One region of the Gallaecimonas zhanjiangensis genome, then DNA from elsewhere that is predicted to be linked to it. Evidence: predicted binding sites of a transcription regulator. Region 1 holds the regulator's gene; the other holds the start of a gene.
The links. Region 1 encodes LexA, which represses DNA repair genes until DNA is damaged. Its sites were predicted from a motif close to TNCTGTATGTACATACAGNA; they were not measured.

Region 1 (15,838 bases):
TCGGCCAGGAAGGGGGCACCGCTGGTGCACCTCAATTGCGCCGCGCTGCCCGAGCAACTGATTGAAAGCGAGCTTTTTGGCCACACCAAGGGTGCCTTCACCGGCGCCGACAGCGCCCGGCCGGGGAAATTCCTGTTGGCCGACGGCGGCACCCTGTTTCTGGACGAAGTGGGCGAGCTGAGCCCCGGCACCCAGAGCAAGCTACTGCGGGCCCTGCAAAGTGGCGAGATCCAACCGGTGGGCCAGGATAAAGTGCGCCAAGTGGATGTGCGGGTGATCGCCGCTACCAACCGCGATCTTAAAACCGAAGTGGCGGCCGGGCGTTTTCGGGCCGATCTCTACCATCGGCTCAGCGTTTACCCCATTTTGGTGCCGCCCCTGCGAGAAAGGGGCGGCGATATCCTGCTGCTGGCCGGGTTCTTTTTGGAAAACACCCGCCGCAAGCTCGGCCTGGCACAGCTCAAGCTGGCCCAGGCCACTCAGGAGCTGCTGATGCGTTACGACTGGCCGGGCAATGTGCGGGAACTGGAGCACTGCATCAGCCGGGCCGCCCTCAATGCCATCCGCGAGCAGGGCCGCCATGGGGTGCTGACCCTGGCCCCCGGCCACTGCGCCCTGGAGCCAGTTACCCCAGCTCCGCTGCCCACAGCGCCGCCTCCTGGCACGGCCCCGGCCGACCTTCGGCTGGCGGTGGAGGATTACCAGCGCCAATTGATCCGCGAAGCGCTGCTGGCCAACGACCACAGCTGGGCCGGCGCCGCCCGGGCCCTTAACCTGGACAGGGCCAACTTGCAGCGCCTGGGCAAACGACTGGGAGTGGTGGTGAGCAAAGGGCTTTAGTGGTGGCTTATCACCGCCAAGTCGGCAATAAGCTGGCGGGTGTCCACCAGCGGCAGGTTGCCCTCGGCGGGCCGGAACATGGCCTCCAACTGGCCCTGGGGATTGATCAGCACCATGCCGGCCGAGTGGCTGATATCGCCATTGGCACTTTGCCGGTACATCAGCCCCAACTGGCGGGTAAAGGGGTCGAGCACCGCAGACTCTGCGCGCAGGGCGATAAATTCCGGGCGAAAAAAATGAATGTAGGCGGCCAGTTTTTCGGTGCTGTCTCGGGCCGGATCGGCACTTAAAAACAACACCTGCACCGGCGCACCGGCCGCCTCTTCCAGTTGGGGGTAGCTGGCCGACAGTCGGCTCAAGGTGGCGGGGCAGACATCGGGGCAGCTGGTGTAACCCAGGAACAACAGGCTCCAATGGCCTTTGAGGTTTTCCTGGGTGAAAGGCTGGCCGCGTTGGTCACCCAGCTCAAAGGGGCTCAACTGGCGGGCCGGCTGGTACCACAGCGCCTCCACATGGGGCGGGGTGATTATCCAAAAATACAATCCCAGCCCGGCACAAAAGGCCAAGGCCAACACCAGGCTCCATACCGCTTTCATCAGGCCACTCCATGGTCCACCAGCAATACCACAAACAATAACATCAGTTGCCAGATGCTGACCCTGAAGGTGCGCATGGCCTGGCCGGGGCTGTCCCACCATTTGAGCCTGGCGGCGTGCCAGATAAACCAGCCGCCCAGCACCAAGGCGGCGGCCAGGTACAAAAGGCCGCTCATGCCGGTCAGGTAGGGCAGCAGCAGCAAGGCTTGCAGCAGCAGGGTGTAGAGCAGCACGCAGGTTTTGGTGTACTCGATGCCATGGGTCACCGGCAGCATGGGGATACCGGCGCGCTGGTAATCGTTGCACCGGGCGATGGCCAGGGCCCAGAAATGAGGCGGTGTCCAGGCGAAGATAATCAGCACCAGCAGCCAGGCGTTGGCGTCCATGCTGTTGGTGATAGCGGTCCAGCCCAGCAGCGGCGGCATGGCACCAGCCAGGCCACCAATCACGATGTTCTGCGGGGTCATGCGTTTTAAAAACACGGTGTAAATCACCGCATAACCCACCATGGCGGCGAAGGTCAGCAAAGCGGTGAGGCCATTGACCCAAAGCGCCAGCTGCATCAGCCCAAGGGCAATCACCACCACGGCAAAAACCCAGGCCTGGCCCTGGCTTAACCGGCCTTGCACCAGAGGCCGCATCCGGGTGCGGGCCATTTTATGGTCGATATGTTGATCGAGGATGTGGTTGATGGCGGCGGCCCCGGCCGACACCAGGCCGATGCCCATCAGGCCGTTGATAACCAACCAGGGATTTGGCCAGGTGTCTTGGGCCAGGATCATGCCCACCAGGGCGGTAAGTAACAGCAGCATCACCACCCGAGGCTTGGTGATGGCCAGAAAATCCCGCCAGGGCCAATGCCCGGCGGCCAACAGGCTCAGTGACTTCATATCCACTCCACAAGCCGTGATTGAGGGTGAGCAGCAGCAAAAACAACAGCAGCGCCACCAGGTTATGAGCCAGGGCCACCGCCAGCGGCACACTCAGCACCACGTTGGCCAAGCCCAGGCAAAGTTGTACGCCAAGCAGCGCCACCAGGCCCAGAGCCATGGCTTTTTGCCCCCGCCGCCACAAACCAGAGGCCAATAAGATGAGCAGCGCCGACGTCACCATCGCCCCAAAGCGGTGGGCGATATGGATGGTCATGCGCGCCTCGTAGCCCAGCACCCCGTACTGGTAATTGTCGGCCGGAGGCGAGAGCAGGTTGAAGGCCGCTTCAGGATGCAGGCGGCCCCACCAATCCCCCTCGCACACCGGCAACTGGGTACAGGCAAGGGAAGCGTAGTTGGCGGCGGTCCAGCCGCCAAGGGCGATTTGCCCCACCACCACCAGGGCGACGACAACCGCCAGCCAGCGCAAGTAAAAAGGCGCACGGGGGCGGGCGGTGGCCGGGCCCAAGCGCAGGGCCAGCCACCACAAGAGCGCCAGGGTGGCCATGCCGCCCAGCAGATGCCCCGTCACCACTAGCGGCCGCAGGTTCAGGGTCACGGTCAGCATGCCCAGGGTGGCCTGGAACAGCAGCAAGCTCAGCAACGCCACCACCCAGGGCCGCTGGGCCCTGAAGCGCCAGAAGGCCAGCGCCGCCAGCAGGCCGATGCAAAGGGCCAGCGCGCCAGCAAAATAGCGGTGCACCATCTCGTTCCAGGCTTTGTGCACTTCAATCTTGGCGCCGGGAAAGGCTTGCTCGGCATGAGCCAGATGCTGGTCGGTGTAGGGCGCCACCAGGGCGCCGTAGCAACCTGGCCAGTCCGGGCAGCCAAGGCCGGCGTCGGTCAACCGGGTGTAGGCGCCAAGGGCGATCACCATCAGGGCCAGAGCTATCGCAATGCGGGTCAGGGTTCTCATGGTCAGCCCACCTGGGAATGCTTGAGGAGCCGTTTGAGGTCGGTCAGCATGTCCTTGCCAAGGGCCAGGGTTTGGGGGCGCTCACTGGCAGGGGGGTAGCTCAGCATCACAAAGCCCCTGGGGTCGGCGATATAAAGGCGATTGGGCTGAAGTGGTGCCCCCCCCGGGCCGCCCTGCACCAAACCAGGCGCGGTGTCGGCAGGCAGCGAAACGGTGCCCAAGACCACCGGCACCACCCTGTCCATCTCCCGACCCAGGGCGAGATGGGTTTGGCCAAGGATATAGAGGCTCTCATGGCAAGCCTGGTGGCAGATTGGCGGCATCACGTAGACCAGCCGCCAGTGGTGGTCATTGGCAAAGAGCGCGGCGGCAGAGAGCGGCGGATTGATAAGCTCGCCCTTGTTAACAGTGGGGCTACCGGTCAGCCAGCCTCCCATAAAGGCCATTTGGGCCAGAGCCACCGGCAGGATAAAGAGCGCCAAAAAGGCCAGCAGCAATGTCTTTTGCTTACTCATGTTTCCTCCTGTGCTCGGCCCGCAACCAGCAGCCAAAGGCCACCATCAGCGCCAGCGCCATGCTGGCCCATTGCAGGGAATAGGCGCGGTGTTTTTCCGGCGGCATCACCACCAGCGGCCAGTGGGCAATAAGGCCCGGGCCGCTCGGCTCCTGGCTCAGCACCCAGTTTTGCAACGGCAGGCCCAGGCTTTCGGTCAGCGCTTCGGGGGCAGGGCTTTGCACCCGGTAACCGTCGCCAAGCTTCTCGGGCACGGTGGCTTTGAGCGAGAAGCCGGGGTCGACTTGCCGCAAGCGCCCAGTAATGGCGGCTTCACCTTGAGCCAAGGGAGCGCTGGGCAGCAGGTCGCGGCGGGCAGCGCCGGCCAACCAGCCTCGGTCAATCAAGAAAACGCCCCAGCTGGTGGCAAAGGGTTGCAGCAGGTCATAACCCACTTGGCCATCAAGGGTGCGGTTGTCCCAATAGATGGCGGTGGGCAGCCAGCGCCCCTTCATTGTTACCGGCCAGTAATCGGGGTTGGCTTTGGCCAAGGCCTCTTCCAGCGCCAGCACCGGGCGATTTGCCACTTCGCTGAGCAGTGCGGCTTTTTGCTCGGCCCTTTGCCATTGCCAGAGGCTCAATTTGCCAAAGAGCACCAGCAGCGCCACAGTGAATAACCAGGGCAACCATTTACTTTTGGAGAACCCATGCTGGTGAAGGTGCTTATTCTGGGGTTGGTGCTGTATGTGCTGGTGAACCTGTTTCTGGCGCTCTTTGTCATGCTCCGCCACGGCGAGCAGGGCCAGATGAGCCGCTTCCTTGGCCGGCGCCTGCTGGCTTCCTTCCTGGTGCTGTTGCTGGTGGTGGTGTTGATCGCGCTCGGCGTTATCGAACCGCATTCAACCCCCTACTAGAGGATGTACACGAACAGGAACAGGCACAGCCACACCACGTCTACAAAGTGCCAGTACCAACTGGCCGCCATGAAGCCGAAGTGCTTTTGCGCCGAAAAATGCCCCGCCAGCACCCGCAGCCACATCACCAGCAGCATCAAGGTGCCCAAGGTGACGTGCATGCCGTGAAAACCGGTGAGCAGAAAGAAGGTGTTGCCGTAGATGCCGGCATCAAGCTTGAGCCCCATCTCGGTGTAGGCGTGGATGTACTCGACCCCTTGCAGATACAAAAAGCAGCTGCCCAGCACGATGGTGGCCAGCAGCCACAGCTTGAGCGCCAATCGGTTGCCCTTCTCCAAAGACAGGTGCGCCAGATGCACAGTGACCGATGAGCTGAGCAAAATCAGGGTGTTGTATAGCGGCAGCCCCATCCAGGGCATCACCTCGGTGCTTTTGCCGCCCGGGGTGGTGGCCACCGGCCAGGTGCCGCTGAAATCGGGCCACAGCAATTGGTGAGTCAGGATGTTGTTGGACCCGCCCCCCAGCCAAGGCACGGCAAAGGTCCGGGCATAAAAGAGCGCCCCGAAAAAGGCGCAGAAGAACATCACTTCCGAGAAGATGAACCAGCTCATACCCTGGCGAAAGGAGCGGTCCATCTGCCCCGAATAGAGGCCAGCCATGGACTCGCGGATAACCGCCGCAAACCAGCCAAAGCACATCAGTACGATAACCAGTACCCCGGCCAGCAGCAGCCAACCCCCATAACCCCCTTGTTGGCCGCTGGTCACCTGGGGCACGAAATGCCCGGCCCCAAAAGCGATAAGGAACAGGCCGAGGGCGCCCGTGATCGGCCAATAGGATTTGGCGGGCACATAGTAGTGTTCGTGTTTCATGACGAGCCCCTCACGCTGAGGTTGTAGAGGGTGTAGGAAAGGGTCAGGGTTTGGATGTCATCCGGCAGCGCCGTATCCAGGAAAAACAGCAGCGGCATTTCCACCTCCTGGCCAGGAGCCAGGTGCTGCTGCTGGAAACAAAAGCATTCAATCTTGTGGAAATATTTGGCCCCCAGCCCCGGCGCCACCGAGGGCACCGCCTGGGCGACAATATCGCCCCTGGCGCGGTTCTTGACGTAGAAGTGCACCAGCCTTCGCTCGCCGGGGTGAACCTTGATCTCGGTAACGTCAGGGCGAAATTCCCAGGGCAGGCCCTCATTGATATAGGCCACGAACTGCACGGTAATGAGCCGGCTTTTGTCCTCTGGCTCCACCAGGGTGGCGGCTACTGGGCCACCGGTTTTACCGTTGATACCGGTCACCTGGCAAAACACGTTGTAAAGGGGCACCAGGGCAAAGGCAAAACCGAACATCAGCGCCACCAGCAACAGCAGGCGTTTGGTCAGCAGGCCATGGCCCTGGCCGGTCATGGTTTGATCTCCGGCGGGGTTTCAAAGGTGTGGTAGGGCGCCGGGCTTGGCACTTCCCATTCGAGCCCCTCGGCTCCTTCCCAGGGTTTGGCAGGTGCCGGCGTGCCGCCTTTGATGCACTTGATCACCACCCACAGGAAGATGAGCTGGCTAAGCCCGAAGGCAAAGCCACCGATGGAGACAATTTTGTTCAGATCGGCAAATTGCAGGGCGTAATCGGGGATCCGCCTTGGCATGCCCGCCAGCCCGAGAAAATGCATGGGAAAGAACAACACGTTCACCGACACCAGCGAGCACCAAAAATGCAGCTTGGCCAGGCCCTCGTCGAACATGTGGCCGGTCCACTTAGGTAGCCAGTAATAGGCCGCCGCCATGATCGAGAAGATGGCGCCGGTCACCAGCACGTAGTGGAAGTGCGCCACCACGAAGTAGGTATCGTGGTATTGGAAATCGGCCGGGGTGATGGCCAGCATCAAGCCGGAAAAGCCACCGATGGTAAAGAGCACCACAAAGGCCAGGGCAAACAGCATCGGCACTTCAAAACTGATGGAGCCGCGCCACAGGGTGGCCACCCAGTTAAACACCTTCACCCCGGTGGGCACGGCGATCAGCATAGTGCAATACATAAAGAACAGTTCGCCAAAAAGCGGCATGCCGGTGGTGAACATGTGATGCGCCCACACCACAAAACTCAGCCCGGCAATGCTGGCCGTGGCGTACACCATACTGGCGTAGCCGAACAGCCGCTTGCGGGCGAAGGTGGGCAGGATGGCGCTGATGATGCCAAAACTCGGCAAGATCATGATGTACACCTCGGGGTGGCCGAAGAACCAGAAGATGTGCTGGAACATTACCGGGTCACCACCGCCCACGGCGTTGAAGAAATCGGTGCCGAAGTACTTGTCGGTGAGCACCATGGTCACGGCGCCGGCCAATACCGGCATCACCGCAATCAGCAAGAAGGCGGTGATGAGCCAGGTCCACACAAACAGCGGCAGTTTCATCCAGGTCATGCCCGGCGCCCGCAGGTTGAAGATGGTCACAATCACATTGATAGCGCCCATGATCGAGCTGATACCCATGATGTGAATGGAGAACACGAACAGTGCCGTGGAATTACCCGAGTAGGTGGTGGAAAGCGGCGCGTAGAAGGTCCAGCCGAAAGCCGGCCCGCCGCCCTCCATAAAGAGGCTGGACAGCAAAATGGCAAAGGCGAAGGGCAAAATCCAAAAGCTCCAGTTGTTCATCCTCGGCAGCGCCATGTCCGGCGCGCCAATCATCATCGGGATCATCCAGTTGGCCAGCCCCACAAAGGCTGGCATAACCGCCCCAAACACCATCACTAGGCCGTGCACCGTGGTCATCTGGTTGAAAAACTGCGGCTCTACCAACTGCAAGCCCGGCTGGAACAGCTCGGCGCGGATCACCATAGCCATGGAGCCGCCGGTCAGGAACATCAGAAAGCTGAACCACAAGTAGAGGCTGCCGATGTCCTTGTGGTTGGTGGTAGTAACCCAGCGCATCAGGCCACGGGCCGGGCCGTGATGCACCTCATGCTGGGCGGCGTCGAGCCCCTTGGGGGCATCCATGTCTCGTGAGACCTGCATTGGTGCCTCCTAGGGGTTGTCGCCGCTGAGGAAACGGTGCAAGTCGGCGGCCTGTACGGCGTCACCGGTGCTGTTCCCCCAGGCATTGCGTTCATAGGTGATGATGGCGGCCAGCTCCGACAAACTGAGCTGTTTGCCAAAGGCCTGCATGGCGGTGCCGGCTTTGCCGTTGAGCACGATATCGATGTGGGCATGGACATCACCGGTGGCGATGGCGCTGCCTTTAAGGCCCGGAATGGCCCCGGGCAGCCCTTCGCCATTGGGCTGGTGGCACATGGCGCAGCGCGCCTCGTAAAGGGCTTTGCCGTCGCGCATCAGTTCGTCCAGGGAGCGGTTCATGGCCAGTAGTTTTTGCTCTTCGGCCTTTTTGGCGGCCAGACGAGCCTGCTCGGCACTGAGCCAGTCGTCAAAGGCCGCCGGCGTCTTGGCAATCACCACGATAGGCATGAAGCCGTGGTCCTTGCCACAGAGCTCCGCGCATTGGCCACGGTAGAGCCCTGGCTCCTTGATGCGGGTCTGCACCTGATTGATAAAGCCGGGGATGGCGTCTTTTTTCACGGCGAAGGCCGGAACCCACCAGGAGTGGATGACGTCTTCGGAGGTGATCACAAAACGGATATTGCGGTCGGTGGGCAGCACCAGGGGCCTGTCCACCTCGAGAAGGTAGTTGTCGCCCTTGTCCAGGCGGTTAGTTATCTGGTCCGGCAGGGTCGCCAGCAGCGAATAAAAACCTACGTCGGTGCCCAGGTATTGGTAATGCCATTTCCATTGGGAGCCGGTGACCTGCACCGTAAGGTCGGCCGGGCCGGAGCCGTCGTCATCGCCTGCCACCAGGGCTTTGGTGGCCGGTACCGCCATGGCGATGAGGATGACAAAGGGAATGAGCGTCCAAAGGATCTCGACCCGGGTGGACTCATGAAAGTTGGCCGCTTTGGCGCCGCGGGATTTACGGTGGCGGATCAGGCTGTAAAACAACAGGCCAAAGACCACGGCCCCGATGGCACAGCAAATCCAAAAGATGGTCATGTGCAGACCATAAACCCGCTGGCTGAAGTCCGTAACGCCGCGGGTCATGTTGTATCCGTCCGCCAAGGCAGTGAATGGCCAGCACCAGGCCAGCACCGCCCAGGCCCCCAATGCCTGATGACGTCTGCTGCTCACTTGCTGCTCCTGTCAGTAGAAGCGAGAGCCCTGCCCAGGTACGACCCAGCCCTTTGCCGGCCCTTCCCTACCCCGTCCAGCAAGCGCCCTTAAGAGTGACGATTAGTGGCGGGATCGTTGTGATTGTGTGTATCGCTGCAAAACTGCTGATGTTTTTATAGTCAGACTAAGCCTTATCCAAGAAAGGGTTATCGTCCAGTTGGTGGGGGAATAAATGCAAAGAAGGCGGCAAGGGGGGTGCCCCTGCCGCCTTCTGCTAAAAGCCGTTACGCCTTAAAACTGGCTGTTGCGGATCACTCCGACGGCCAGGCCTTCGATGGTAACGGGCGTCTCCCGAAGGTCGACCAGGATGTCGTCAAAATCGTCGTTCTCGGCAATCAGGCGCAGGCTGTGGCCGTGCTGGTCCAAGCGTTTTACGGTGACATCATCTTCTACTCTGGCCACCACCACCTGGCCATTGCGGGCCTGGCTGGTGCGGTGCACCGCCAGCAGGTCGCCGTCCATGATGCCGATGTTCTTCATGCTCTCGCCCTTAACCCGCAGCAGGAAGTCGGCACGGGGATGGAACAGCTCCGGGTCCATCTGGTAGTGGGACTCAATATGCTGGGTCGCCAGAATGGGCTCGCCGGCAGCCACCTGGCCAATCAGCGGCAGGCCCGGCTCGTCGTTGGCGCTGTCGTCATCCAGTAGGCGAATGCCACGGGAGGTGCCGGCCAAAATTTCGATAACCCCTTTTTTGGCCAGGGCCTTGAGGTGCTCTTCGGCGGCATTGGCAGACTTAAAACCCAGCTGCTGGGCAATCTCGGCACGGGTGGGGGGCATGCCGCTTTCCGAAATGCGGGCGCGGATCAGATCCAGGATCTGTTGCTGGCGGGGAGTAAGGGGGCGCATCGGATGCCTCAACTGGTTTTATTTACAGTAACTGTCAGTATATCCAGTTCTTTGGAGATGGCAAGGCGCTTGGCCTGCACAGCGACCAACCCACAGGCACCGGATTTTTACTCACAGAGTTATCAACAGGCAGCGAGGATCCGCTCCAGGCCGTTGGCCAAGGCGTCGCGGTCGTGGCGATAGAAGATTTGCTCGGACGCCAACGGCATTTCCAGGCGCCTGATGCCCATTGGCAGTTGCTGCCAGTCAAGGCCGGGCCGGGCCAACACCCAGTCGACGGCGCTAAACCCCAGCTGCCGGTGCAACCAGGCCAAGCGCTGGCCAGGGGTTAACGCACGCACCGGGCTTTGTTCTACTCCCAGGTTCTCCACCCAGACCTTGACCGCTTTGCTGGCCCGAAAGGCCCCGGCCAGTTCCGGCAACAGCAGCGGCGGCATCACCGAGGTTAAAAACGAGCCCGGCCCCAAAATCAACAGGTCCGCTTCCCTTACCGCATCCACCGCTTCCTTGGTGGCCGCTACCTTGGGCGACAAGGTCAGCTGGCGCGGCATGGTGGCAAGGCTGTCCACCCGCTGTTCCCCCAGGTGCTCAAGGCCCTCTTCACAAAGCGCCAGCAGGTCGGCGGGGCTCTCGGTCATGGGCAGCAACTCGCATTTCACCCTAAGCACCTGGCGCACCAGGTTGATGGCTTCGAGCGGCCGCACACAGAGATCGTCCAGCGCCAGCAGAATGAGGTTACCGAGGTTATGGCCGCCCAGCTCCCCTTCGGCGCCGAAGCGGTATTCAAAAAGGCGGCTACCGGTGGAGGGTTGGGTGACCAGCTGATTGATACAGTTGCGCACATCGCCCCAGGCGATGCAGTGGTGCGAGCGGCGCAGGCGCCCCGTGGAGCCGCCGTTGTCGGTGGTGGTGACGATGCCGGTAAGGCGGGGGCCCAGAAAGTTGAGCGCCGAGAGCATCCGCCCCAGGCCGTGGCCGCCCCCCAGGGCAACAACCCGTTCCAGGGCCGCCAGATGGGGGCGATAAGGTGATTCTGCCATTCAAAGATCCAGCCATGGACTGCGTCCCAAGGTTACCCCGGCTGCAAAGACTTTGACAAAGACTTCTGCTAAGCTAGCCGGCCGGCTAAAAACTTCTCCGGGACATATTCGTGCTGCCGAGTTTTCTACTCAAGGCCCTCAAGTGGCCTGTTTCACTGACCGTTAAAAGCAAACTGGTACCGCAAGATCCCGTCAAGGAGCTTGGCCTGGACCCCAGCAAGCCCATTGTTTACGCCTTTAAATCCGCTTCGGCGTCCGATCTGCTGGCGGTGCGCCGCCTGTGCCTGGGCATGGGCTTGCCAGACCCTACAGCGCCGCTGCAATTGGCCGGCCAAACGGTGCCCCGCTGCCTGTTTATGGATAAACCGGTAACCTTGCTGACCCGCAAGCGCCGCCACGGCAACTTCCGCGATGCCCTTAAAGCGCTGCTCAAACCCTTGCGGGAAGACCGCCAACAAGACGTGCAGCTGCTGCCGGTTTCCCTGTTCTGGGGCCGCCAGCCGGGTCACGAAAACCCCTCGCTGCTGGGCTCGATGCTGTCTGACTACGACTCCCCCTCCTGGCTGCGCAAGATGCTGATCATCGCCTTTTATGGCCGTGACAACTTCGTGCGCTTTGCCCGGCCGGTGTCCCTTCGCAATCTCTTGGACCAGCGCGACGACAGCGACGACAACCTCAGCCACAAGCTGGCCCGGGTGGCGCGGGTGCATTTTTCCCGCCAGCGCCTGGTGATGACAGGCCCACGCCTGCCCGACCGCGAAACCATGCTGGCCGCCCTGCTCAAGACCGAGCCCATGAAAAGGGCCATCGAAGACGAAGCACGTTCGCGCAAGGAAGATTTTGGCCAGGCCGAGCAACGCGCCAACCAGTACCTGCAGGAAATCGCCGCCAAGTTCTCCCCCGGCTTTATCCGCTTTTTAGACCGCCTGCTGGGCTGGATCTGGAACCGCATCTACAAGGGCATCAAGGTGTCCAATGCCGAGGTGGTGCGCCAGTTGGCCCACGATGGCAACGAAATCGTGTTCGTGCCCTGCCACCGCTCCCACATGGACTACCTGCTGCTCTCTTACGTGATTTACCAGCAGGGCATGGTGCCGCCGCACATCGCTGCCGGGGTCAACCTCAACTTCTTCCCGGCCGGGCCGCTGTTCCGCCGGGGCGGCGCCTTTTTTATCCGCCGCAGCTTCAAGGGCAACAAGCTCTATTCCACGGTGTTTCGCGAGTACCTCTACAGCCTCTTTCAAAAGGGCTACTCGGTGAAATACTTCACCGAAGGCGGTCGCTCTCGCACCGGCCGGCTACTGCCGCCCAAAACCGGCATGCTGGCGATGACGGTGCAAAGTTTGCTGCGCTCTTCCGAGCGCCCCATCAGCCTGGTGCCGGTGTACATCGGCTATGAGCACGTGATGGAAGTAGGCTCCTACCTCAAGGAGCTGCGCGGCAACTCCAAAGAGAAGGAGTCAGGCTGGCAGGCCTTTAAATCCACCATCAAGGCATTGCGCCAGGATTTTGGCCAGGGCTTTGTCAATTTTGGCCAGCCCATTGCCTTGTCCCAATACCTCACCGAGCAGGTGCCGGACTGGCGTAAAAGCAGCGGCGATGCCGACGCCAAACCCAGTTGGCTGACCCCTCTGGTCAACCGCCTGGGCGATGAAATGCTGACCCGCATCAACGACGCGGCGGCCCTTAACGGCGTGACCCTGGTGTCGCTGGCGCTGCTGTGCGCCGAGCGCCGGGCCCTGTCGCGGGAAGTGCTGGAAAACCAGTTGGATTTATTGCTGGCCCTGGCCCGCCAGGCGCCCTACTCGGCTCATGTCACCCTGCCCGAGCAAGACGGCAAGGCGCTGCTGGAGCAGGTGCTCAAAGGCGACAAATTCCAGGTCAGCGAAGACGGCCTTGGCGAGCTCATCAGCCTGGATGAAACCCAGGCCATCGCCATGACCTACTATCGCAACAACATCCTGCATCTATACATGCTGCCCTCTTTGGTGGCGCGGCTGCTGCTGGACGGCCCCAAAAGCATGGATACCCTTTGCGAGCAGGTGCTGGCGCTTTATCCGCTGCTGAAAGCCGAGCTCTTTATGGGGATTGATGAAGCGGCCCTTGGCGAGCATATCCAGGCGCTGCTTCGCGCTCTTGAGCAGCAAGGCCTGGTGAGCCTTGATGGCGAGCATTGGCAGGCCGCCAGCCCCCAACGCCCGGGCTATCGCAAGCTGTGGCTGCTAAGCGGGGTTATCGAAGAGTCCTTGCAGCGCTACGCCATCGTGCTGACGCTGCTGCGAAGCCCAGAGCCTCTGGGCCGGGCCGAGCTTGAGAACCGCGCTCAGGCGGTGGCCGAGCGGCTATCGGCGCTCTTTGGCATCCAGGCGCCAGAGTTTTTCGACAAAAAACTCATCGCGTCCCTGGCTGCTACCTTGCGCGAGGCAGAACTGGTGGTGCTTGGGGAGCAAAGCGAGCTGCTGCCCACCCCCAAAGCCCAGGCCCTGGACGAGCTGGTGCTCAACCTGCTCTCCAACGAGGTGGCCGACACGGTGCGCCACGTCTTGTGCAAAGATTGCTGACACTGACCACAAAAAAGCCGCTCACCGAGCGGCTTTTTTTCAGGCCAGCGGATGGGCGTCGCGGCGGAACCAACCGGCGATGGAGTAGCGGTCGTCCCCCGCCGGCAGCACCTCGTGAGGAAACTCTTCCGATAAAAAGCACACCAAAGTGCCGGGCGCCGGGTCCACCTTGCCCAGCAGCTGGTCGTTGCTGTCGTAAAGGGCCAGTTCGCCACCGGCCCCTTGTGGCCACCAGGCATTGAGGTAGGTTACCGCCGACACCACCCGGTTGGAGCGTCCGCGAAAGGCGTCCAGGTGTTTTTGGTAGAAATGCCCCTTGGGGTAGTGGGCAAAGTGGCACTCGTAGTCATTAAGGCCCAGAAACAGGCTGCGGTTGATGGCCAGACGCAGCTCGTCCATCAACCCCAGGTAACGCTGCTGCTGCAAAGACAGGCCATCGAGCCAGAGGGTGTTGTCGTTGCGCACATCTTGGCGCTGCTGGTGGTCACTTTCGCGGCCGATGCCAGCCCGGGTCAGTTCGTCACGGCGCACCAGCAGTTCGCTACGCAGGGCATCGCGCAGCTCGTCGTCCAGCCACTGGGGGATCACCACAAAGCCGTTACTGGCCAATCCGTCAATTACCGCCTGCAGTTTCTGGTCCATGGTCCCCCCAAATACAAAGGCCCCGAACGCTAGAAGGTTCGGGGCCCGGTGACAATTCATTTTACTTGTCGTTACGACAAGCCATTGCCTTATTGCATCAGGTAATCGGCGTAGATCCCCATGGCCACCACCATGCCGGCGTAGTTGTTGTTGAGAAAGGCCTTGAAGCAGTTATCGCGGTCGCGGTTGCGCACCAGCCATTGCTGGTAAACAAAGAACACCGCCATCGCCAGCACTCCCAGGTAATAAGGCAGCCCAAGGCTGGCCACCACCCCGGCTTGCAGCAACATCAGCAACGCCGCCAGTTGCAGAAGACCGGTGATGAGCTTGTCGGAGCGGCCAAACAGGATAGCGGTGGATTTCACCCCAATACGGATGTCGTCGTCCCTGTCCACCATTGCGTAGAAGGTGTCGTAAGCCACGGTCCAGGCGATGTTGGCGGCAAACAGCCACCAGATGGACTCGTCAATTCGCCCGGTTTGCGCCGCCGATGCCATGGGTATGCCCCAGCCAAAGGCCATGCCCAGCACTACCTGGGGCAGGTGGGTAAAGCGCTTCATAAAGGGGTAGCTAAAGGCCAGGGCCAAGGCCACCAGCGACAACAAGATAGTGAGCCGGTTGAGGGTCAGCACCAAGCCAAAGGAGACCAGGCACAACACACCAAAGAGAATGATCGCCTCGCGGCTGGTCACCGAGCCCCGGGCCAGGGGCCGCTGGGCGGTGCGCTTAACGTGGCCGTCGACCTTTCGGTCGGCAAAGTCGTTGATCACGCAGCCGGCCGAGCGCATCAAAAACACGCCGGCAAAAAACACGAAAGTGATCCAAGGGTCTGGCAAACCGTTGGAGGAAACCAGCAAAGCCCAGAGGGTGGGCCAGAACAAAAGCAGCGAACCGATAGGTTTATCGGCGCGCATCAGCTGCATATAGCTTTTATATTTTTCTTTCATCGGTTCCATCTCAAAGGTCAAAGACGGCGGGCAGAAACACTTCCATCACCCAAACCGGGCTTTGACCAGGCGCACGAAAATCAGAACAGCGAGCCCACAGGGTCTGCGCTGCCAACCCAAGGGCACTACCCTCTACCTGGGCCAGCAGGATATCACCTCGGGTCCAGCCGTCATCGGCAAAGAGCCGCTCACCCAGCGGCTGTTCGCCTAGGCTGGTAAAACCTTGCTGGCTGACAAAGAGGCTGCGGGCGTAAATGCAGGTTTTGTCGTCGGCCTCCAGCAGCACGGTGCGTTCGCTCACCACCGCCGGCAACGACAACCAGGCTTGCTGCCGGGCATTGAGTTCAATTTGGGTCAACGACTGTAACTTGACCCTGAAATGTTTGCTGTGGCGTTTCAAACGCCGAGTCAGCGAGCCTTGGTCAAGCAACCAGTCACGTTGCTGGCTGCCAAGACCTTCGGCCTCAGCCACTGACATCCACTGCCAATCAGACCACATGCGGGAACAGGCTTGTTTTGAAGGTGCCCCATGATATCACCGGCATCTGGCGAGCCAAGTGCTTTACTGGCAAAGTATGAGCGCCAATTTTGAAAGGGGACATCCATGCGTTATCTGTTACCACTGCTGTTGCTTGCCACCACCGCCCTGCCCGTCCTGGCGCAGGCCGCCGAGGAAGAAAAAGCCGGTGAAGCCAAGGCAGCAACCCAGTACGGCTATTACGAGCTGGAGCCTGACATCATCACCAACTATGTCAGCCAAGGTAACAGGTTGGGCTATATCCGGGTGACGGTGCAGCTGATGCTCAAAGACGACAGCAAGAAGGATTTGGTAGAGCACCATGCGCCGCTGATCCGCGACGCCCTTATCGAGATCTTCGGCAACCAGACCGGCGACGATA
Region 2 (15,838 bases), 1.9 Mb from region 1:
CCGGTGGTGCCTACCCAGCTGATTGTTGACCACTCCCTTGCGGTCGAGCACGCCGGTTTTGACAAAGACGCTTTTGATAAGAACCGCGCCATCGAAGACAGGCGCAATGAAGACCGTTTCCACTTTATCAACTGGACCAAGCTCGCCTTTGAAAACGTCGAGGTTATTCCTCCTGGCAACGGCATCATGCACCAAATCAACCTCGAGAAGATGTCGCCGGTGGTGCAAGTAAAAGACGGCGTTGCCTTCCCCGATACCTTGGTGGGCACCGACAGCCACACTCCCCATGTTGACGCCCTGGGGGTAATAGCCGTGGGGGTAGGGGGCCTTGAAGCCGAAAGCGTGATGCTGGGCCGCGCCTCCTGGCTGCGCCTGCCCGATATCGTCGGCGTTGAGCTGACCGGTAAGGCGGCGCCCGGCATTACCGCTACCGACATCGTGCTGGCCATCACCGAGTTTTTGCGTAGCGAAAAGGTGGTGGGTGCCTATCTTGAATTCTTCGGCGAGGGCGCTCGCAGCCTCACCTTGGGCGACAGGGCCACCATCGCCAACATGACCCCAGAATACGGCGCCACCGCCGCCATGTTCCATATTGACGAGCAGACCCTTGATTACCTGCGCCTGACCGGCCGCGAAGAGGCCCAGGTGCAACTGGTAGAGCAATACGCCAAAACCGCCGGGCTCTGGGCCGATGGCCTTCAGAGCGCCGAGTATGAGCGCACCCTGCGCTTTGATTTAAGCTCGGTGGTGCGCAACATCGCCGGGCCCTCCAATCCCCATAAAAGGGTGCCGGTGAGCGAGCTTGGCAAACGGGGCATTGCCGGCGCCTGGCAGCAAGAGCCGGGGCTGATGCCAGATGGCGCCGTTATCATCGCCGCCATCACCAGCTGCACCAACACCTCTAACCCCCGCAACGTCATCGCCGCCGGCCTCTTGGCCCGCAACGCGGTGCAAAAGGGCCTGGTGCGCCAGCCTTGGGTCAAAACCTCCCTGGCACCGGGCTCCAAAGCGGTAGAGCTGTATCTGAAAGAAGCAGGGCTACTGGGGTACCTCGAGCAGCTCGGTTTTGGGGTGGTGGGCTTTGCCTGCACCACCTGTAACGGCATGAGCGGCGCCTTGGACCCGGTTATCCAGCAGGAGATCGTCGAGCGCGACCTCTATGCCACGGCGGTGCTCTCCGGTAACCGAAACTTTGACGGCCGCATTCATCCCTATGCCAAGCAGGCCTTTTTGGCCTCGCCGCCGCTGGTGGTGGCCTACGCCATTGCCGGCACCATCCGCTTTGATATCGAAAAAGACGCCCTGGGGGTGGACGCCGAAGGCCGCAGTATTACCCTCAAGGACATCTGGCCCGATGACGGCGAAATAGACGCCATCATCAAGCAAAGTGTAAAGCCAGAGCAGTTCAAAGCCGTGTACGACCCCATGTTTAACCTGAAGGTGGACTACGGCCAAAGTGTCAAGCCACTGTATGACTGGCGGCCACAAAGCACCTATATTCGCCGCCCGCCATACTGGGAAGGCGCCCTGGCCGGTGAGCGCAGCCTCAAGGGCATGCGGCCGCTGGCGGTGCTGGGGGATAACATCACCACCGACCACCTGTCGCCCTCTAACGCTATCCTGGCCAGCAGCGCCGCCGGCGAGTACCTAGCCAAAATGGGCTTGGCCGAAGAGGACTTCAACTCCTACGCCACTCACCGAGGCGATCACCTCACCGCCCAGCGTGCCACCTTTGCCAACCCCAAGCTTATCAACGAGATGGCGGTGGTGGACGGCGCCGTAAAACAAGGCTCCCTGGCGCGCCTGGAGCCTGAAGGCAAGGTAATGAGGATGTGGGAGGCCATCGAGGCCTACATGGCCCGGCGCCAACCCCTTTGCATTATCGCCGGCGCCGATTACGGCCAAGGTTCAAGCCGCGACTGGGCGGCAAAAGGGGTGCGGCTGGCTGGGGTTGAGGCCATCGTGGCCGAAGGCTTTGAGCGCATTCACCGCACCAACTTGATTGGCATGGGGGTATTACCGCTGCAATTTAAAGACGGCACCGACCGCCATACCCTGGGCATTGATGGCACCGAGACGTTTGATGTTAAAGGCACTCCTGCCCCCGGCGCCGAGCTGACGCTGGTGCTGCACCGCCACAACGGTGAGCGCCTTGAAGCGCCGGTCACCTGCCGCCTCGACACCCTCGAAGAGGTGTCTATCTACCAGGCGGGCGGGGTGCTGCAGCGCTTTGCCCAGGATTTTTTGGACGCCAATAACTGATCATCCCCTTAAGCCGCCAGGGAAGGCGGCTTTCCTTTTTTATGGGGCTCTTTTTGCCGGGCAGCCGGTGTGGAGTGATGTAATGAGTAAACCGCAAATCAAAATTCTGGCTACCTACATGCGCGGCGGCACCTCCAAGGGGGTGTTTTTTCGCTTAAACGACTTGCCCCCTGCCGCCCGTGAGCCGGGCCCAGCCCGAGACAAGCTGCTGCTTAGGGTGCTCGGTAGCCCAGACCCTTACGGCAAACAGATTGATGGCCTGGGTAACGCCAGCTCCAGCACCTCCAAGGCGGTTATCCTCAGTAAAAGCCAAAGGCCGGGCCACCATGTGGATTACCTCTTTGGCCAAGTCGCCATCGATAAGCCCTTTGTGGACTGGAGCGGTAACTGCGGTAACCTCTCGGCAGCGGTGGGCGCCTTTGCCATTCACAGCGGCCTGGTTGACAGCGCCTTGCTGCCCCAAAACGGCCACGTTGACATTCATATCTGGCAGCAAAACATCGGCAAAACCATCATCGCCCGGGTGCCCATCAGTGAGGGCCAGGTCCAGGAGACCGGCGATTTTGAGCTAGACGGTGTCACCTTTGCGGCCGCAGAGCTGCCGCTGACCTTTGTTGACCCGGCTGACGATGAAGGGGCGCTGTTCCCCACTGCAAACCTTGTCGACCAACTGGACGTCCCCGGCCTTGGCAGCCTTGAGGCCACCCTGATTAACGCCGGCATTCCCACCATCTTTGTGCGCGCCCGTGACATTGGTTACCGGGGCACCGAGCTGCAAGGTGATATCAATGGCGATAAAGCCGCTTTGGCGCGCTTAGAAGCGCTGCGCACCGCCGGGGCCCTCAAGATGGGGCTTATCAAAACCCCACAAGAAGCGGCCACCCGCCAGCACACCCCGAAAGTTGCCTTTGTGGCGCCTCCCACTAGCTATAACGCGTCGAGCGGTAAAACCGTGGCTGGCGACAGCATTGCCCTTTGTGTCAGGGCCATGTCCATGGGCCAGTTGCACCACGCCATGATGGGCACTGCGGCTGTCGCCATCGCTACCGCGGCGGCCATTCCCGGCACCTTGGTGAGCGAAGCGGCCGGCGGCTCTTCTAACAGCCTTCGCTTTGGCCACCCCTCTGGCACCTTGCTGGTAGGCGCCAAGGCAGGGCAGGACGCCAGCGGCAACTGGCAGGTGCAAGAAGTGTCCATGAGCCGCAGCGCCCGCATCATCATGGAGGGCTGGGTGAGGGTGCCCGAGGAGTGCTTTTAACCCGGCGTAAAGCGGGGCGTTCATCAGCCTCTCATAAAGCTTTGCAATACTGCCCCTGTCCTCTGAATTTCGGCGTGACCTGACCGAGGAAATGATTTACTGTTCATTCATACAGTAAATCAGGAGTCGTTATGGCCGTCGTTATTCAATACGTCGTAGTACGCAAGGGGATAGAGAAGATGACCTTTACCAGCAAACAGGAAGCAGATGCCTATGACAAGCTGCTCGACAGCGCCGATCTGTTGGCCGACCTGCTGGAAAAAGGCCCCGTGACCTTAAGTGAAGAGCACCGGGAGCAACTGGGGTTGTTCCTTGCTACCGAAAAGGATGCGCTGCTGGCGGCCCTTAAAGGCAAACCGGCAGCAACCAAACCGAAAAAGGAGAGCCCATGAAAGTAGCAGCGTTGGCCATGGTGCTGGCGGTAGCCAGCCCACTGACCATGGCCATGGACCGTTACGTAGCGGTGCAGGGCGAAGCAAGCCGCGCCGTGGCGCCGGATGAAGTTAGCTTCACCGTGTCCTTTAGCAGCGAAGGGGAGCAGTCTGATGTGCTGCTAAAAGACATCGAAGCCAAAGCCAAACCGTTTTTGGCGGCCATTAAAAAGCTCGGCGTGGCCGACAAAGACATCCAGGGCACCCGCTTTGACGTATCGCCGCGCTATGTAGACGGCAAAGCCGCCGGCCTTCGCGCTCAGCAAAGCTACCGGGTAACGGTGCACGACTTTGACCTTTACCCCAAGGCGCTGAAAGTGGCGGTAGACGCCCACAGCGACGGTATCGGCCAGGTACAGCTGGCTTATTCGGGGCAAGACAAGCTCTATCGTGAATTGCTGGCCCAAGCGGTGATGGATGCCAAGAGTAAAGCCGCGCTGCTGGCCAATGCCGGTGGCACCAGCCTGGGTAAAATGGTGAGTGTGGACGAGCAGGGCGGCGGCCGGGCGCCGGTGGTGTACATGCGCGCTGCCGCCATGGACAGTGGCCCTATGCAAACCCCAGGCACCATTGATGTAAGCGCCAGCGTGTCAGCCCGATTTGCGATTAAAGACTGACCGCCCGGCTCTAAAATAGCGCCTTAGGCCCTGTCTGGCGCATCCTTAACTGGACAGGGCCAAGCTTCCTACGTTATACCGACAGTTCGAATTTAAGGCCCTAAGGGCAAAACCAAAAATCTATGAGCAATAAAGCCGCTTTTTATACCGAAATAACCCAGATGGCATTGGGTCTTATCGACGGTGAACCGGATCTTATCGCTAACCTGGCCAACATCAGCGCCTTGCTGAATGAACACCTTGATGACCTCAACTGGGTCGGCTTCTACCTGCTTCAGGGCGACACCCTGGTGCTGGGGCCGTTCCAGGGTAAGGCTGCCTGTGTGCGTATCGAGGTTGGCAAAGGGGTGTGCGGAACAGCCGTTGCCCAAAAGGCCACCCAGCGAGTGGACGATGTTCACGCCTTCCCCGGTCATATCGCCTGTGATGGCGCCTCCAACGCCGAGATAGTCGTGCCCCTGGTGGTCAACGGCGCCATTATCGGTGTGCTGGATATAGATTCCCCTTCATTCAGTCGCTTTGATGCCGATGACGAAGCCGGGCTTAATGCATTCGTCAAGGCGCTGGGCGATGCCCTCAGCAACACTGGTAAATAAGCTGCCTGACCTTTTAGAATAAGCCGCTGCGCAGGTTTTAAGGCCCTGCGTGTCTGGCAAAGGAATACTCATGGAACAAACTGAAAGTTCGTCAAAACTCCCCGATACCAAGGCAGTACTTGCCTTTCTGGCTGAGACGTTCCCGCAATGCTTTACCCTCAAGGGCGAAGCCAAACCGCTGAAAATCGGTATTTTTCAAGACTTGGCCGAGCGCCTGGATAGCGACGAGCGGGTCTCCAAGACCCAACTGCGCATGGCGCTGCGCCACTACACCAACGCCTGGCGTTACCTGCGTAGCGTTAAAGCCGGTGTCGCGCGGGTTGATCTGGACGGCGCCGACAGCATCGCCGTTACCGACAGCGAAGCCGAGCACGCCCAAACCAGCCTGCATGAGTCCATGCGTAAGGCCGGTGTCGACCCGGACAAAAAGCCCCAGCGCAAACCCAATGATAAAAAGGCGCCGCGTAAACCGGCTCCTAGCGCCAAGCCCAAACCCCGCCAGGCACCGCGCCTGGACATCAACGCCCTGAAAGTGGGTGACGATGTGCGGGTGGTTGGGGGCCAGCGCCCTCTGCCGGGCACCGTGGTAGCCGTTGATAAGGATTCTGTGCAGGTTCAGCTGGTTACCGGCATGGTAATGCATGTAAAGGGCGAGCATTTGATCGCCGCCAAGGGAGAGTAACGGATGGTAAAGGTGATTCGACTGGCCGCGTTAACCGCGGCCATGGTGTCCACGTTCAGCTATGCGGTGGCACCCACCCTCGGTGAAGATGCGCTGCCCAAGTTGGCACCAGAAGCACAGCACGCGACAGAGACCAAGCGGATCACCACTTTGCTGCGCCGCTCCCACTACAAGCATTTCTCGCTGGACGACAAACTGTCCGGCGAGATCCTTGACCGCTACTTAAAAGATCTCGACTACAACCGCAGCATCTTTTTGCAAAGCGACATCGACGGTTTTAAAAAGCTCTACGCCACCCAAATCGATAACGACCTTATCGACGGCGACAACAGCTGGGCCTACGCCATCTACGACCTTGGCATGAAGCGCCGCTTTGAACGCTTTGCCTATGCCTTGTCGCTGCTGGATAAACCCATGAGCTTTGATACCGAAGACAAATATGTCTACGACCGTACCGAAGCCCCCTGGCCCAAGGACGAGGCCGAGCTTAACGAGATTTGGCGCGAGCGCGTCAAATACGACGAGCTCAACCTCAGCCTGACCGGCAAGAAATGGGACGAAATCAAAGACACCTTGACCAAGCGTTACAACAACGCCATCAAGCGTCTTAGCCAGTCCCAGAGCGAGGATGTCTACCAGTTGGCCATGAACGCCTTTGCCAACCAGGTAGAGCCCCACACCAGCTATATGTCTCCCCGTAGCGCCGAGCGTTTTGACGTGGAGATGAACCTGCAACTGGAAGGCATTGGCGCGGTATTGCAGTCCATCGACGACTACACCGTGATTGCCTCTTTGGTTAAAGGTGGCCCGGCCGATAAATCCGGCCAGCTCAAGCCCGAGGACAAAATCATTGCCGTAGGGCAGGGCACCAAGGGCGAGATGACCGACGTGGTTGGCATGCGCCTTGACGACGTGGTCGAGCTTATCAAGGGCAAAAAAGGCTCCAAGGTGCGCCTGGAAGTGCTGCCCGGTGGCTCGGTCTCGGCCAAGCCCAAGACCGTTGTCATTGAGCGTGACAAGGTGCGCCTGGAAGACCGCGCCGCCAAGGGCGAGGTTTACACCATTCCCTACGGCGAATACAAAGGCCAGAAGGTGGGCGTGATTAACGTGCCGAGCTTCTATGTGGGCCTGTCTGCCGACGTGAAAAAAGAAATCGCCAAACTGAAGAAAGACAAGGTTGGCGCCATCATCATGGACCTTCGCGGTAACGGCGGCGGCGCGCTGACCGAAGCCTCGGCCCTGACTGGCCTCTTTATCGACGAGGGCCCGGTAGTGCAGGTGCGTAGCGCCAATGGCCGGGTGGATGTGGAAGGCGATTCCGACGGCGAAGTGGCCTACAGCGGCCCGCTGACGGTGCTGATTGACCGCTACAGCGCTTCTGCGTCGGAGATTTTCTCGGCTGCCCTGCAAGACTATGGCCGCGCCCTTATCATTGGCCAGAACTCCTACGGTAAAGGCACAGTGCAGCAGCACCGCGGTCTTGGCCGCCTGTACGACATGTTCGACAACAAAATGGGCTTTATCCAGTACACCATTGCCAAGTTCTACCGCATCAATGGCGGCAGCACCCAGCACAAAGGGGTGGAGCCGGATGTACTGCTGCCCCCAGAAATCGACCCGGATAAAGTAGGCGAGAGCACCAACGACAACTCGCTGCCCTGGGATCAGATCCCCCCGGCCGATTACCAGCCGCTGGACATGGTCAGCCACACCGCCGAGCTGCAAAAACTGCATGACGCGCGCATGGCCAAAGACCCCCGCTACGCTTATATCCTTGATGATCTTAAGGAATATAACGCCCACAAAGCGGACAAAACGGTGTCTTTGAATAAAGCCGACCGGGAAAAAGAACGTAAGGACGACGAAGCCAAACGCCTGGAGCGCATCAACTCCTGGGCCACATTCGAAGGCAAGCCGACTTACAAGACCCTGGACGACGTGCCCAAGGACTTCGAGCTTCCCGATGTGGATCTGGCCGAAGCCGCCCGCATCACTCTCGACTACGTCAAAGTCGATGACTTAGCTAAAAAATGAGATAAGGCCCCGATTTTGGGGCCTTTTTTTTTCTGGCTGCTCTGTTAGGGTTTTATCGAACAATAACAACAAGGACGGCCAATGCAGCAAGCTAACAGCAAGAAAGGCGGGGCCACCCGCTGGTCGAACCGCTTCGCCTATATCCTCGCCGCCACCGGCGCCGCCGTAGGCCTTGGCAATATCTGGAAGTTTCCCTACATCACAGGTGAGAACGGCGGCGGCGCCTTCGTGCTGGTGTACCTCATTTGTATCCTGCTCATTGGCATACCGGTGATGATGGCGGAAGTGGCCATCGGTAAATACGGGCGCCGCACCCCCGGTAAATCCACCACCGAAGTGGCCAAAGCCTCGGGTAAGCCGGCCTTTTGGGGCTTTGTGGGCTGGATGGGGGTGATAAGCGGCTACCTTATCCTGTCTTTTTATGTGGTCATTACCGGCTGGGGCCTGGCTTATATCTTTAAAGCCGGGGCAGGGGACTTTGGCAATGGCGACCCAGCGGCGGTACAAGCGCTGTTCAAAGGGCTGACCTCCAACGGCTGGGCGCTGCTGGGCTGGACTAGCCTGGTTATTCTTGGCACGGTGCTGGTGATAGGCAAAGGCGTTAAGGCCGGCCTGGAGCGGGCGGTATCGACCCTGATGCCCATTTTGTTTTTGCTGCTGCTGGTGCTGGCCGGTTACGCCGCCAGCGAAGGGGATTTTGCGGCGGCCCTGCACTTCATGTTTGACCCGGATTTTTCCAAGCTCACCATCAACGGGGTGGTGGTGGCCCTGGGCCATTCCTTTTTCACCTTGAGCCTGGCCTCGGGGATCATGATCATGTACGGCGCCTACCTGCCAGAGGGGGTATCCATCGCCAAAAGCTCGCTGTGGATAGCCTTTTTCGACACCCTGGTGGCGCTTATCGCCGGCATGGCCATTTACCCCATCGTCTTTGCCCACCACCTGGCGCCGGGCGCCGGGCCGGGGCTTATCTTTCAGACCCTGCCCATTGCCTTTGGCCAGATGCCGGGCGGGCGCTTGGTGGGGGTGTTGTTTTTCATCATGCTGGTGTTTGCCGCCTTTACCTCGGCGCTGGCGCTGATTGAATCGTCGGTGGCCTGGCTGGTGGAAAAACGCGGCTTTAGCCGCTGGGGCGCCGCCATCACTGCCGGTTTGGGGATTTGGTTGCTGTCTCTTGGCACCATTGCCTCGGTGGCAGAGCTGCCCATCGCCCAGTTTGCCGGCACCGATTTCTTCTCGGTGCTTGATTACCTGACCGCCAATATCCTGCTGCCCATCGGCGGCCTGGCCATTGCCATCTTTACCGGTTGGGTGGCCAATAAATCCTTGATAGCCGACATGATTGACGCCCCGGTGGTGTTCAAAAGCTGGTATCCGGTCATCAAATTCCTGGCGCCTGTCGCCATCTTGCTGGTGTTCCTGCAACTTGTTGGGATCATCAACCTGTAGTCAGGGCGGCCCCGGCCGCCTTTTATAAAGAGAGCCCGATGAAAGCCGAAATAAAAGCGCCTTCCTTGCTGGACGCCATCATCCCGGTGGTGGTCCTTATTGCCTTGCTGGCAGCGTCGGTGACGCTGTTCCACGACGACTCCTCCTACGGCCCCAACCAGATAGCGCTGCTACTCTCTGCCATGGTGGCCGCCATCATTGCTCTTAAAAACGGCCACCAGTGGCACGACATTGAAAAGGGCATCATTAAGGGCATCAGTATTTCCCTGGGCGCCGTGCTGATTTTGCTGGCCGTGGGCGCCCTTATCGGCACCTGGCTGCTGGCCGGCACCGTACCGAGCCTGATTTACTTCGGCCTTAAGATCCTCAACCCGTCGATTTTCTATGCCGCCACCTGCCTTATCTGCGCCGTGGTGTCCCTGGCCATCGGCTCGAGCTGGACCACCGCCGCCACTATTGGCGTGGCGCTGATGGGGGTAGCAGGGGGCCTTGGCCTGTCACCGGCCGCCACCGCCGGCGCCGTGGTCTCCGGCGCCTACTTTGGCGATAAAATCTCGCCGCTGTCTGAAACCACCAACCTGGCACCAGCGGTGGCGGGCTCAGATTTGTTCTCCCACATTCGCCACATGATGTGGACCACGGTGCCGTCCTTTGTGCTGGCGCTCATTATCTTCCTGCTGCTGGGCCTTGGCAGCCAGGGCGACGCCTCCAGCGCCCGCATCGACGCCATCCTTACCGGTTTGACCCAGAACTTTGATATCTCCGTCTGGCACCTGGTGCCGCTGGTGGCCTTGCTGGTGATGGCCATGCGCAAGATGCCCGCCTTCCCGGCGGTGTTTATCGGCGCGCTGCTGGGAGGCGTGTGGGCGCTGTTATTCCAGAGCGAGTTGGTGCATCGCCTAGGGGGCGAGGGGCTGGTGGCCGGCCTTAAGCTGATGTGGACCACCCTTTTTAACGGCATTAGCATCGAGACCGGCAACCCCACCTTGGACAAGCTCCTTTCCGGCGGCGGCATGAGCTCCATGCTCAATACCGTCTGGCTTATCATGTGCGCCATGAGCTTTGGCGCGGTGATGGAGCGCACCGGGCTGCTGACCCGCCTTATTCGCGGCCTACTGGGGGCGGCCAAAAGCGCCGGTAGCCTCATTGCGGCCACCATTGCCACCTGTATTGGCTCCAACATTCTTACCGCCGACCAATATATGGCTATCGTCATGCCGGGCCGAATGTTCAAAGAAGAGTACGAGCGGCGCGGCCTGGCGCCGGTTAACTTGTCTCGCTCCCTCGAAGATGGCGGCACCATTACCTCGCCTCTGGTACCCTGGAATACCTGCGGGGCGTACATGCATTCGGTTCTGCATGTTTCCCCGGCGGACTATATCTTTTATGCTCTGTTCAATCTCATCAATCCGGTACTGGCGGTGATATACGCCTACCTGGGTGTCAAGATCCTCAGGCTCAGTCCCCCTGCCGCGGGACCTGCGCAGTAACCTGTTCCAAGCCCGGCATTGCCGGGCTTTCCTTTCAAAGGAGTAGGCATGGCCAACAAGCCGGTAAAACGATTGGCGGATTACAAAGCCCCCGCATTTCTCATCAGCGCTCTCGACCTCACCTTTGAGCTGCACGATACCCAAACCCGGGTCACCGCCGTCAGTACCTTGACCAAGAACGGCACCGACCCCTTGCTGCGCCTGGACGGCGAGCAGCTGGAGCTGGTGTCAGTAGAGCTGGACGGCAAAGCCGTTACCCCCCGTTTTGAAAACGACCAACTGGTGATTGAGGTGGCAAAAGACAGCGCCACGTTGAAAATCGTCACCCAGATTGACCCCACCGCCAATACCGCTCTCGAGGGGCTGTATCGCTCCGGCGGCGCTTTTTGTACCCAGTGCGAGGCCGAAGGCTTTCGCCGCATCACCTATTTTCTCGACCGCCCGGACGTGCTCGCTGTCTACACCACCAAGGTGATAGCCGATAAAGCGCAGTATCCGCAGCTCTTGTCCAACGGCAACCTGGTTGAAAGCGGCGAGCTCGAAGGTGGCCGCCACTTTGCCACCTGGCACGACCCGCACCCCAAGCCTTGTTATCTCTTTGCCCTGGTGGCCGGGGATTTTGACCTGCTGGAAGACAGCTTTACCACCGCCAGTGGCCGTGACGTGCTGCTACAGATCTTCGTGGACAAGGGCAGGCGAGTGCAGGCCCGCCACGCCATGGAGGCGCTGAAATTCTCCATGAAGTGGGACGAAGACACCTACGGCCTCGAGTACGACCTCGACCGGTTCATGATTGTGGCGGTGGATTTCTTCAACATGGGCGCCATGGAGAACAAGGGCCTTAACATCTTCAACGCCAAGTACGTGCTGGCCGATGACGACACCGCCACCGACCAGGACTTTGACAACATCGCCGCCATCATCGCCCACGAGTACTTCCACAACTGGACCGGTAACAGAGTGACCTGCCGCGACTGGTTCCAGCTCAGCCTCAAAGAAGGCCTGACGGTATTTCGCGACCAACAGTTCAGCAGCGACTGGGCCGGCTCCAGCGCCACCCGTATAAAAGAAGCCCAGGTGATCCGCACCTTGCAGTTTGCCGAAGACGCGGGCCCCATGAGCCACCCCATCCGCCCCTTAGAAGTGGCGGAGATGAACAACTTCTACACCGTGACCGTATACAACAAGGGCGCCGAAGTTATCCGCATGCTAAATGGCCTCTTGGGTAAAGCGGGTTTTCGGGCCGGCATGGATCTCTACTTCAAGCGCCACGACGGCCAGGCGGTGACCTGCGACGATTTCGTGGACGCCATGGCCGACGCCAACGATGTGGATCTCACCCGCTTCAAAGGCTGGTATCGCCAGTCCGGCACCCCGGTGCTGACCGTCAAAGAGATTTGGGAAAACGGCCACTACGGCATCAAGCTCAGCCAGTTGACTCCGCCCACCAGCGATCAGGCTGAAAAAGGCCCGCTGCCGCTGCCTTTTGCCATCGAGCTCTTGGGCCACGGCAAGGACGTATTGCAGCTGCAAGAGGCCGAGCAGACCTTCGCCCTCGGCCAGTTTGACGAAAAGCCCATTCTCGCGCCCCTGTGCGGCTTCTCGGCGCCGGTCAAACTGGTGTTTGAGCAGTCTGACGACGAACTGGCGGCGCTGATGGAAAAGGCCGGCGACGGCTTTGTGCGGGTGGACGCCGCCGAGCGGCTGTTGCAGCGGCTGGTCGCCGCCTGGCTGCAAGGGGAAGAGCACCCAGCCCTGGAGCTGTGGCTGCGCTCCTTGCACGGCATTGCCACCCGGCCTTTGACCGACGCCTTCCTGGACGCCGAGCTCTTTAAGGTGCCGTCGGTTAACGCCATGCAAGGCTGGTTTGACCAAATCGACCTGGACGGCCTGGTGGCGGCTCGCCAGCGCCTTCGCAGCCAAGTGCGCGAGCGACTCTTTGCGGTGCTGCACGACCGTTACCAGATGGTCAAAGACGTCAAAGAAAAAGGCGCCCGCGCCCTTACCAACAGCCTGCTGACCTTGCTGGCCGAGCCCTTGGAGCAAGGGGTGTTTGACCGCTACCAGCAAGCCCGCAACATGACCGAGCGCCAAGGCGCCCTGGCCGCAGCGGTGGCAGGGGATCTGGCCAACAGCGACGTGCTGCTTGCCGATTTTGCCGAGCGTTTTGAGGATAACCCCCAGGTGATGGACAAGTGGCTGATGCTACAAGGCCAGCGCAGCGGCGCCCTTAAACGCATGGGTAAAGTGATGGCGCACAGCGCCTTTAACTGGAACAACCCCAACCGCACCCGGGCCCTTATCGGTACCTTTATCGCCACCAACCCCGAGTGCCATACCGAGGCCGGCTATCAGTGGCTGGGCGAGGTGCTGCCAAAGCTTGACGCCATCAACCCCCAGGCCACGGCCCGGATGGTGGGGCCATTGCTGCAATGGCGCCGTTTTGACCCGAAACGTCGCCAAGGGCTGGAAGCGCTGCTCAAAGGCCTGCAAACCCCGCAAACCTCGGCCGACCTTGGCGAGCTGCTGGGCAAGGCTCTTAAAGGCTGAGGATGCGTCAGTTTACCCTGACTCTGGATGTGGATTACGGGCCGCTGGAGGCCGCTTACCAGCGGCCCGATACCCGTATTCTGCTGCGCGCCGACGGCGGCCAATTGCTGTCGGTGCCGTTTCGCCACCTGCGCCCCCATGTCACCCTGGCCGGGCTCCACGGGCGCTTTGCCCTGGAGCTCGGGCCAAACAATGACATTGTCCGTTTTTACGCCCTGCCATAGTCTTTGAGACCTTTTTGCCATTACCGCCGTTAATGGCGCTTTGACGTGAGCGTAAACCTTCCCTGGCAAGGGCGCGCCAGCCCTTGTTTTTACTGGCCTTTAATTGAGGTCTAACCAGTGCTTTGGCAACCGGCATTTTTGCTGGGCGCCCCTCGCAACCTGCTGTGGAAAGGCATAGAATTGTTCGTGCTTTCAAGCATTACCGCTTGGCGGTCGCTTGATACTAGGCAACCCAATTCCACTCACATCACGGGGTAAGCGGATTTTCCGCTTTGCAGTACCTAAGGGAAGAGAGTCACATGGCACTGATAGACGGTCATTCGTCCGTACTGCTTGATAACGTTTGCAAACTCATTGATTCCAAAGTTCCTTCCGATCGCGCCCCGCTCATCACCAGCTTTGTCCAGAAGATCTATGGCACCATGTCGGTGGACGACTTTTCCGGTCGTAACGATGCCGACCTCTATGGCGCCGCCTTAAGCCTCTGGAATGCCTTGAATAAGAAAAAGGCCGGTGAGAGCTATATCCGCGTCTTTAACCCGGAAGTGAGCCGTGACGGCTGGCAGTCGAGCCACACCATCATCGAAATCGTCCACGACGATATGCCGTTCCTGGTGGACTCCATTCGCATGGCCCTTAGCCGCCATGCCATCACCTCGCACCTGATGCTGCACATTCCTCTGGCCTTTGCCCGGGACAAGCACAGCCAGGTGACGGCGCTGCGCCGCTTGTCAGAGCAAAAGAAAAGCGACAAGGCCGAGACGGTGTTCCTCATCGAGGTGGACCGCCAGACCGAGCAGAAGGTGATAGACAACCTCACCGACGAGCTGCGGGTGGTGCTGGCCGATGTCACCCTGGCGGTGACCGATTGGCAACCCATGCAAGAGCGCATGGACGAGGTTATCGGCCGCATTGAAAACACCAAACTGCCGGTAGAACAAGAAGAAAGGGCAGAGGTGGACGCCTTCTTAAAGTGGGTGAACGACCACAACTTTACCCTGATGGGCTATCGCTATTACGCCATCGAGCCGGTCAAGGGCGACTATGAGCTGCGCCCGCAAATCGACTCGAGCCTCGGTTTGATGCGCGCGTCCAAAGAAGTGCACAAGCGTAGCCTCTCGGCCCTTGGCGAAAGCGCCTGGGAAGAAGCCTTAAGCCCGCACCTGCTGGTGCTCACCAAAACCAACTCCAAATCCCGGGTGCATCGCCCCGCTTATATCGATTACATCGGTATCAAGCGTTTTGACGCCGACGGCAATGTAGTGGGCGAAGACCGCTTTATCGGCCTGTACGCCTCCAGCGTCTACAACAACTCGGCCATGCAAATTCCGATGATCCGCAAAAAATTGCAGCGGGTGCTGGAGAACTCCGGTTTTGCCAAGGGCAGCCACGCCTACAAGGCGCTGATGAACATCCTGGAAACCTATCCGCGCGATGAGCTGATCCAGGCCAAGGAAGAAGAGCTGATGCAAGTCGGCCTTGGCGTGCTGCAGATGCAGGAGCGGGACCGTACCCGGCTCTTTATCCGCAAGGATGTCTTTGGCCGCTACTACTCCTGCATGGTGTATGTGACCAAAGAGCGTTACAACACCCAGCTGCGGATCGCCACCCAGCGCATCCTGGCACAGGCCCTGGGCTCTTCAGAGGAAGTGGAATTTACCACTTATTTTTCCGAATCCGCCCTGTGCCGCACCCATTACCTAGTGCGGGTCAAGGACGCTGACAAAGATATCAACGTGAAAGAGATAGAAGCGAACCTCATCGAAGCGGCCCGCAGCTGGGAAGACAAGCTGGAAGCGGCCTTGTTGTCTATCCATGGCGAAGCCAACGGCAAAAAGCTGGCCCGTAAATACGTGCAGGCCTTCCCCCGTTCCTACAAGGAAGAAGTGCTGCCCAGCACCGCCGCTGTTGACATCGCGCAACTCGAAGCCCTGAGCGAAGAGCACCAGCTTGGCATGCTGTTCTATCGCCCACAGGAATTTCGTAACCCGCGCTTGGTGAAACTCAAGCTGTTCCACATGGACCAGCCCATTTACCTGTCTGACGTGATGCCAATGCTCGAAAACATGGGCCTTCGCATCATCGGCGAGCGCCCCTGTGAAGTGCGCACCAGTGACGGCAAGCCGTATTGGGTGCTGGATTTCTACATGGAGCTGACCGGCGCCAAGGAGCTGAACCTCGAAGAGAGCCAGCATCGTTTCCAAGACGCCTTTGCCAAGGTGTGGAGCGGCGACTTCGAAGACGA

Region 2: AC22G1_RS10055 (YebG family protein) is a predicted target of LexA. The motif match lies at 3,618-3,637, and genes of this name have one in related genera.

The regions. Positions count from the first base shown of each region.
Region 1 covers NZ_CM172603.1:163,116-178,953, reverse strand. The annotation lists gene norR (nitric oxide reductase transcriptional regulator NorR) at 1-840, shown strand, start outside; gene AC22G1_RS00830 (SCO family protein) at 837-1,436, opposite strand; gene cyoE (heme o synthase) at 1,436-2,248, opposite strand; partial or broken gene AC22G1_RS00820 (COX15/CtaA family protein) at 2,418-3,242, opposite strand; gene AC22G1_RS00815 (redox-active disulfide-containing membrane protein) at 3,284-3,796, opposite strand; gene AC22G1_RS00810 (SURF1 family protein) at 3,789-4,460, opposite strand; gene AC22G1_RS00805 (DUF2909 family protein) at 4,482-4,688, shown strand; gene AC22G1_RS00800 (cytochrome c oxidase subunit 3) at 4,685-5,560, opposite strand; gene AC22G1_RS00795 (cytochrome c oxidase assembly protein) at 5,557-6,090, opposite strand; gene ctaD (cytochrome c oxidase subunit I) at 6,087-7,697, opposite strand; gene coxB (cytochrome c oxidase subunit II) at 7,707-8,858, opposite strand; gene lexA (transcriptional repressor LexA) at 9,132-9,749, opposite strand; gene yvcK (uridine diphosphate-N-acetylglucosamine-binding protein YvcK) at 9,872-10,789, opposite strand; gene plsB (glycerol-3-phosphate 1-O-acyltransferase PlsB) at 10,900-13,350, shown strand; gene AC22G1_RS00765 (2OG-Fe(II) oxygenase) at 13,390-13,992, opposite strand; gene ubiA (4-hydroxybenzoate octaprenyltransferase) at 14,082-14,939, opposite strand; gene AC22G1_RS00755 (chorismate--pyruvate lyase family protein) at 14,950-15,438, opposite strand; gene AC22G1_RS00750 (flagellar basal body-associated protein FliL) at 15,544-15,838, shown strand, end outside.
Region 2 covers NZ_CM172603.1:2,105,133-2,120,970, reverse strand. The annotation lists gene acnD (Fe/S-dependent 2-methylisocitrate dehydratase AcnD) at 1-2,262, shown strand, start outside; gene prpF (2-methylaconitate cis-trans isomerase PrpF) at 2,345-3,520, shown strand; gene AC22G1_RS10055 (YebG family protein) at 3,652-3,912, shown strand; gene AC22G1_RS10050 (SIMPL domain-containing protein) at 3,909-4,568, shown strand; gene msrC (free L-methionine (R)-S-oxide reductase MsrC) at 4,691-5,164, shown strand; gene proQ (RNA chaperone ProQ) at 5,235-5,846, shown strand; gene prc (carboxy terminal-processing peptidase) at 5,850-7,880, shown strand; gene AC22G1_RS10030 (sodium-dependent transporter) at 7,962-9,329, shown strand; gene nhaC (Na+/H+ antiporter NhaC) at 9,368-10,819, shown strand; gene pepN (aminopeptidase N) at 10,868-13,369, shown strand; gene AC22G1_RS10015 (DUF2835 family protein) at 13,372-13,593, shown strand; gene AC22G1_RS10010 (NAD-glutamate dehydrogenase) at 13,893-15,838, shown strand, end outside.